2 regions of the Massilia litorea genome follow, and region 1 is predicted to be linked to the other one. Evidence: predicted binding sites of a transcription regulator. Region 1 holds the regulator's gene; the other holds the start of a gene.
The links. Region 1 encodes sigma-54, which starts transcription at its own class of promoters, with help from an activator protein. Its sites were predicted from a motif close to TGGCANGNAANCTGCTTT; they were not measured.
Positions count from the first base shown of each region.

Region 1 (3,483 bases):
GAGAACCCGACGCAGAAGCTGCACCTCGGCGGCCGCGGCCAGATCGTCTATCCGCCGCGTACGAGCCCCGCACCCAACCAATAACAGGAACGAGCCCTAATGAAAAACATCTTCGCCGCCGCCTTCCTTTCGCTGCTGTCGCTGACGGCAGCCCACGCCGAGCGCGCGGACTCGCTCAAGCAGGCCGTCATCAACTTCGATTCGCTCGACGTCGACGAAGTCACGCAGACGCGCATCCTGACGGGGAATGTGGTCCTCACGCGCGGCACCCTGATCCTGAAGTCGGACCGCGCGCTGCTCAAGGAAACCCCGGAAGGCTACATGAACGTCACGCTTACTTCGAACCCGGGGCGCGTGGCGACCTTCCGCCAGAAGCGCGACGGCGGCCCGGACCTGTGGGTCGAAGGCCAGGCCGAGCGCATCGAATACGACGAGCGGGTGGAACTCGTGAAACTGTTCTCGAAGGCGATCGTGAAGGAACTCGAGAACGGGCGCCTGACGAACGAACTCGATGGCGCCTACATCTCCTACGACAACCGCAAGGAAGTGGCCACCGTGCGCAACGACGCCAGCGGCGAGACCAAGTCCGGCGGCGGCCGCGGGACCCTGATCATCGCGCCGCGCCGCACTGCGCCCGCCGCGGCTCCAGCGGCGGCTCCGGCAGCGCCGGCAGCACCAGGAAAGAAATAATGAAAGATGCACGCGACAACCGCAGCACCCTGGTGGTGCGCGGACTGCAAAAAAGCTATGGCAAGCGCCTGGTCGTGCGCGACGTCTCGCTGGAAGTCGGCTGCGGCGAAGTCGTCGGCCTGCTCGGCCCCAACGGCGCCGGCAAGACCACCTCGTTCTACATGATCGTCGGCCTGGTGCCGTCGGACGCCGGCACCATCGAGATCAATGGCGCCAACATTTCGAGCCTGCCGATCCACCGGCGCGCGGTGATGGGCCTGTCGTACCTGCCGCAGGAAGCCTCGGTGTTTCGCAAGCTGACGGTGGAAGACAATATCCGCGCCGTGCTCGAACTGCAGCGCGACGACAACGGCAAGGCGCTGACGAAGGATGCCATCAATACGCGCCTCGACTCGCTGCTGGCCGAACTGCAGATCGAGAAGCTGCGCGAGAACCCGGCCCTGTCGCTGTCGGGCGGCGAGCGGCGCCGCGTCGAGATCGCGCGCGCGCTGGCGACCAATCCGCGCTTCGTGCTGCTCGACGAGCCGTTCGCCGGCGTCGACCCGATCGCCGTGATCGAGATCCAGCGCATCGTGCGCTTCCTGAAGGAGCGCGGCATCGGCGTCCTGATCACCGACCACAATGTGCGCGAGACGCTCGGCATCTGCGACCGCGCCTACATCATCAACCAGGGCGCGGTGCTGGCGTCGGGACGTCCCGACGACATCATCGCCGACGAGTCGGTACGACGCGTCTACCTGGGCGAACACTTCCGCATGTAGCAAGGCTGTAGCAACAACACGGGACACCGAGCGGCACCATGAAACAATCCCTGCAACTCCGGACTTCGCAGCACCTGGCGCTCACGCCGCAGCTTCAGCAGTCGATCCGCCTGCTGCAGCTCTCCACCCTTGAACTACATCAGGAGATCGAGCAGATCCTGTCCGATAACCCGCTGCTCGAACGGCTCGACGACCCGCTCGACCACTCGGTGCGCCTGCTGGCCGACGGCGCGATCAACAGCGCGCCGGCGCAAGCCGAGGCGCCGGCGCCGAACAACGAGGAGGGCGCCCCTGCGCCCGAGGCGGCCGAGGGCGGCGAAGGCGGCGAGGTCGAACGCGGCGAGTCCGAGGGCGACTGGGGAGAGGGTTCGCGCGCATCGAGCGGCGACGGCGACGACGACGGCCGCCCGCAGCTCGGCGCGGTCGGCGTGACCCTGCGCGAGCATCTGTGCGAGCAGATTCGCGTGACGGGCGTCACGGCGCGCGACCGCGCGCTGGCCGAACTCGTGATCGACGCGATCGACGACAACGGCTACCTGGAGGAGCAGCTCGACGAGATCCATGCGCGCTTGCCGGAGGAGCTCGAGGTCGAGATGGACGAACTGCGCTGCGCGCTGGCGCTGGTGCAAAGCCTGGACCCGGTCGGCGTCGGCGCGCGCAGCGCATCCGAATGCCTGGCGCTGCAGATCCGCGCGATGCCGGGCGTGCCGCTGGTGACGCGGCGCATGGCCCTGAAAATCGTCGAGGGGTATCTGAGCTGGTTCGCGCAGCGCGAATTCACGAAACTGAAAAAAGCGCTCGACTGCGACGACGAGGACCTGCGTGAAGCGCAGGCCGTGATCCGCCAGTGCAATCCGCATCCCGGCGCCGCCTTCGCGTCGAGCGTCTCGGATTACGTCGTACCGGACGTTATTGTCCGCAAGTCGAAGGGCGGCTGGAGCGTCTCGCTGAACAACGAAGTGATGCCGCGCCTGCGTGTGAACAACGTCTATGCGAATTTGCTCAAGCAGGGCAAAGGCGAAGGCCAGATGAGCGCGCAGCTGCAGGAAGCGAAGTGGCTCATTAAAAATATGCGCCAGCGTTTCGACACGATCCTGCGTGTTTCGCAGGCAATTGTGGAGCGCCAGAAGAACTTTTTCAGCCATGGCGCGGTTGCCATGCGTCCCCTTGTGCTTCGCGAGATAGCTGATACACTAGGACTACACGAGAGCACAATTTCTCGCGTGACAACTCAAAAATTCATGCTGACCCCGCACGGCATGTTTGAGCTGAAGTATTTCTTCGGAAGCCATGTCGCCACCGAAGCGGGGGGCGAAGCATCGTCTACGGCGATACGGGCGCTCATTGCGCAACTGACAGGAGCAGAAGACCCAAAGAACCCATTATCCGACAGCAAGATCGCGGAAATGCTCGGTGAACAAGGGATGGTCATTGCGCGCCGCACGGTTGCAAAATACCGCGAGGCACTCAAGATTCCTCCCGTCAGTCTCCGCAAATCCTTGTAACAGCGGCCCCCATGCGCACTCCCTGCGCGGCGCGGCGGCCGCTACATTTTCAAAGGAGTGTGTATGAATCTCACCATCAGTGGCCACCACCTCGACGTCACCCCCGCCATCCGTGAATACGTACAGAACAAGCTCGAACGCATCACCCGCCATTTCGATCAAGTGATCGATTCCCACGTCATCCTCGCGATCGACAACCTCACCGAAAAAGACAAACGACAGAAGGCCGAGATCAACCTGCGCGTCTCCGGCAAGACCGTACACGTGGAAAGTGTGGCGCAAGACCTGTATGCGGCGATCGATCTCCTGATGGACAGGCTCGATCGCCAGGTGATGAAATACAAGACGATGTTGAAGGACCATAGTCGTGAGGCGCTCAAGCGCCTGCCTGAAGGCGGAGAGGCTGCTGCTGCGATCTGATCGCGCATCGAGCACCGTCTGAACGAGGGCGCCGGAAGGCGCCCTTTTCATTTTGTGCGGTGGACGGCAGTGTCTTGGGTAAAATGCTTGTCTTTTCCATCAACGAA
Region 1 covers NZ_CP062941.1:802,033-805,515, reverse strand. Annotated here, with positions in the region: gene lptC (LPS export ABC transporter periplasmic protein LptC) at 1-84, shown strand, start outside; gene lptA (lipopolysaccharide transport periplasmic protein LptA) at 100-690, shown strand; gene lptB (LPS export ABC transporter ATP-binding protein) at 690-1,451, shown strand; gene LPB04_RS03535 (RNA polymerase factor sigma-54) at 1,490-2,956, shown strand; gene hpf (ribosome hibernation-promoting factor, HPF/YfiA family) at 3,020-3,376, shown strand.

Region 2 (3,483 bases), 1.4 Mb from region 1:
GACCGACAAACTTGACCTGCGCCCGCTGGCGACGGGCGTTCCCGGACTCGATACCATCCTCGGCGGTGGCCTGCCCGAATTGTCGTTCAATATCATCGGCGGCGCCCCCGGCAGCGGCAAGACCACCTTTGCCCAGCAAATCATGTTCGGCCTGGCCACACCCCAGCGTCGGGCCCTGTTCTTCACCGCCATGGGCGAGCCGCCCGTCAAAATGCTGCGCTACCAGCAGCAGTTTTCCTTCTTCGACTTCGACAAGGTCGGCGACGCGGTCAACTTCATCAGCCTCGCGGCCCAGGTCGAGGAAGGCAATTACGATGCCGTGCTGGCGCAGATCCTGGAGGAAGTGCGGATGCACTCCCCCAGCCTGGTATTCATCGATTCCTTCCGCTCCTTCATGCAGGGCGCGCGCGGCGACCAGCAGGAAGTGGCCGCGCTGCAGACCTTCGTGCAGCGCCTCGTCGCCCACATGACGACCTGGAACGCGACCAGCTTCCTGATCGGCGAATACACGACCAACGAGGCCGACCAGAACCCGATCTTCACGGTGGCCGACGGCCTGATCTGGCTGAACCAGTACGTGCACCGCAACGCCATGTCGCGCAAGCTTCAGGTCATCAAGATGCGCGGGCAACAGCAGCGCCCCGGCCTGCACGCGTTTCGCATCGGGGACGCCGGCATCGAGATCTTCCCGCGGATCCTGCCGGCACCGGAGCCGATCGGCGCCGTCCCGCCCCTGAAGGAACCGGTGGGCCTGCTCTCGAGCGGTGTGCCGGCGCTTGACGAGATGTTCGGCGGCGGCATCCCGGCCGGCTATTCGGTCCTGCTCGTCGGCCCTACCGGTTCGGGCAAGACCCTGCTGTCCACCGAATTCCTGGCCGCCGGCGCAGCCGCGGGCGAAAAGGGCGTGATCGCCCTGTTCGAGCGCAGTCCGAGCCAGATCATGAACGAGAAGCTCGACGCCATCGTGCGTTCCGGCCAGGTAGCCATGATGAGCGTGCGCGCGCTCGACCTGTCGGTCGACGAGATGCTGCACGAACTCAGCGGCATGATCGATGCCACGGGCGCCACCCGCGTAGTGCTCGATTCCCTCTCCGGCTTCGAGCTGGCGATGGCACCGGAATACCGCGAGGACTTCCGCGAATCGCTGTACCGCATGGCCACCGTGCTGGGCGCGAAAGGCGTCACCGTCCTGATGACGAGCGAAATGGAAGACCGCTACCAGGAACTGCGCTTCAGCCCTTACGGTAACGCGGTGCTGGTCGACGCGGTGATCATGCAACGCTATGTCGAATCGCAGTCCGAACTGTCCACAGTGATTTCGGTCATCAAGGTACGCGGTCGCAAGCACAGCCGGCAGATCCGTACCTTCGAGATCACCGACGACGGAGAAGTCCGGATCGGCCAGGGACCGGCACCGTTCGACGGGGTATTGCTGGGTAGTCCGCACGCCAGGCATTCATAGGCAACAAGCGCGTGCCTGCACAGGCCGCCCGACAAACGACGACGCCAGCCTTGTGCTGGCGTTTTTTTGTTAAATCACAACCGAAAGTTTCATCTCGTAACGAGGCAATGATGGTCCGGCAAGGCATATTGATAATAATGAATTCCCAATAGAAATGCGCTTTGTCGGAATACTTTACACGTATGTACGAAAGTGAAATTTCATACCGCTAGTAAATTGATTCTAAAGAAAAATTTTTTTAGGCATGAGGATTGCTTTACTTCAAGTCCATCCGTCTCATGACATTTTGTCGAAAGAGTAACATGCCCTTTGTTAAAACATTTATTTGTGCCGCAGCCTTCGCGCTCGGTACGACCGGTGCCGCAATCGCGAGTCCGGTCCTGAACAATTGGGTCTTCAATCCGACAGGTGGCGGCTTTGCTGGTGGCCAGGTAATCAATGAATACCTGGACATCAACGGCAACGCTTTCATCCAGTTGACCCGTACTGGCGGCAATTCCTTCTCGTTCAAGGAAACGGCCGTCTTCAACAGCATTCAGGCGGACAGCAACGGCCGGCTGTTCCCGCTGAATTACCCCGGCGGCAATATCACGGCCACCTTCGAAGCGACCGGCAACGGCGTGTTCGGCGGCGCCTTCAGCTTCGGCGGCGGCACCATCCGCATGTACCAGAACCCCGTCAACAACCAGTACGCCGGCACCAGCGGTTACTATGGCGCGAACCTGGGCGAGATGATCGCCGAGTTCAACGTGCTGGCCGGCGGCGGCGGCCTGGTTGATTCCAATGGCAGCCCGACGACGAACGGCCAGGTCAGCGTGTTCGCGCAGGCGGCACCGGGCATGCTCGACGCCGGCTACTTCTTCAACAAGAACGGCCGCGACCTGTCGACCGAGTCGATCCTGTCGTTCGCCTTCACCAATGCGAATACGGTCGGCTCGCCGACCCGCCGCCTGGTGAGCGAAGTGGGCTGCCAGTTCGCCGGCTTCACCGGCCCGGGCTGCACGACCGGTACCACCTACCGCAACCGTCCGGGCGAGTATTTCTTCATCAGCTCGAATGGCCAGTTCAAGCTGGCCGAGCTGAACGAAGTGCCGGAACCGGGCTCCATCGCCCTGTTCGGCATCGCCCTGCTGGCCGCCGGCGCGACGGCACGCAAGCGCAAGACCCTGCAGAAGTAAGCGGCGAAGCGCACATAAAAAAAGCGGCCTCGGCCGCTTTTTTCGTTCCCGCAGCTACCGCTCAGCGGATCGCGGTCGGAAAAAACAGCTGCTCGCCGGCCGGCTTGAACGCGGCGATGCGCGCCTGCCCTTCGTTCGAGGTGATCCACTCGATCAGCTGCTTCGCGCCCTTGTAGTTCACCCCCGGGTGCTTCGCCGGATTGACGGCGATGATGCCGTAGGGATTGAACATGCGCTTGTCGCCTTCGACCAGGATGGCGAGGCCGGTCCTGGCTTTGTAGGCGCCATAAGTGGCGCGGTCGGTCAGCGTGTAGGCGCGCATTTCGGCGGCCATGTTGAGCACCTCGCCCATGCCCAGGCCGGCCGACACATAGCGCGCGCCCGCCGGCCTGGTGCCGGCCGCCTGCCAGTAGCCCTTCTCCATCACGTCGGTGCCGGAATTGTCGCCGCGCGAGATGAACTTCACCCCGCTGGCCGCGATCTTGTTGAAGGCGGCGATCACGTCCTTGTTGCCCTTCACCCCGGCCGGATCGGACTCGGGACCGACGACGATAAAATCGTTGTACATCACGTCGCGGCGGTCGACGCCCCAGCCATCGAGCACGAACTTGTCTTCCAGCGCCCGCGCGTGCACCAGGGTCACGTCGACGTCGCCGTTCTTGCCCAGCTCGAGCGCCTTGCCGGTGCCGACCGAGATCACGTTGACCTTGATGCCGGTCTTCGCTTCGAAGGCCGGCAGCAAATACGCCAGCAGGCCCGAGTTCTCGGTGCTGGTGGTGGTCGACAGGCGCAGCACGTTCTGCGCCATGGCGAAGGGCGAAGCAAGGCCGGCGCACAGCAGGA
Region 2 covers NZ_CP062941.1:2,193,818-2,197,300, reverse strand. Annotated here, with positions in the region: gene LPB04_RS09775 (ATPase domain-containing protein) at 1-1,462, shown strand, start outside; gene pepA (flocculation-associated PEP-CTERM protein PepA) at 1,765-2,640, shown strand; gene LPB04_RS09765 (extracellular solute-binding protein) at 2,702-3,483, opposite strand, start outside.
Region 2: the regulator sigma-54 is predicted to act here: its motif matches at 1,703-1,720, upstream of pepA (flocculation-associated PEP-CTERM protein PepA).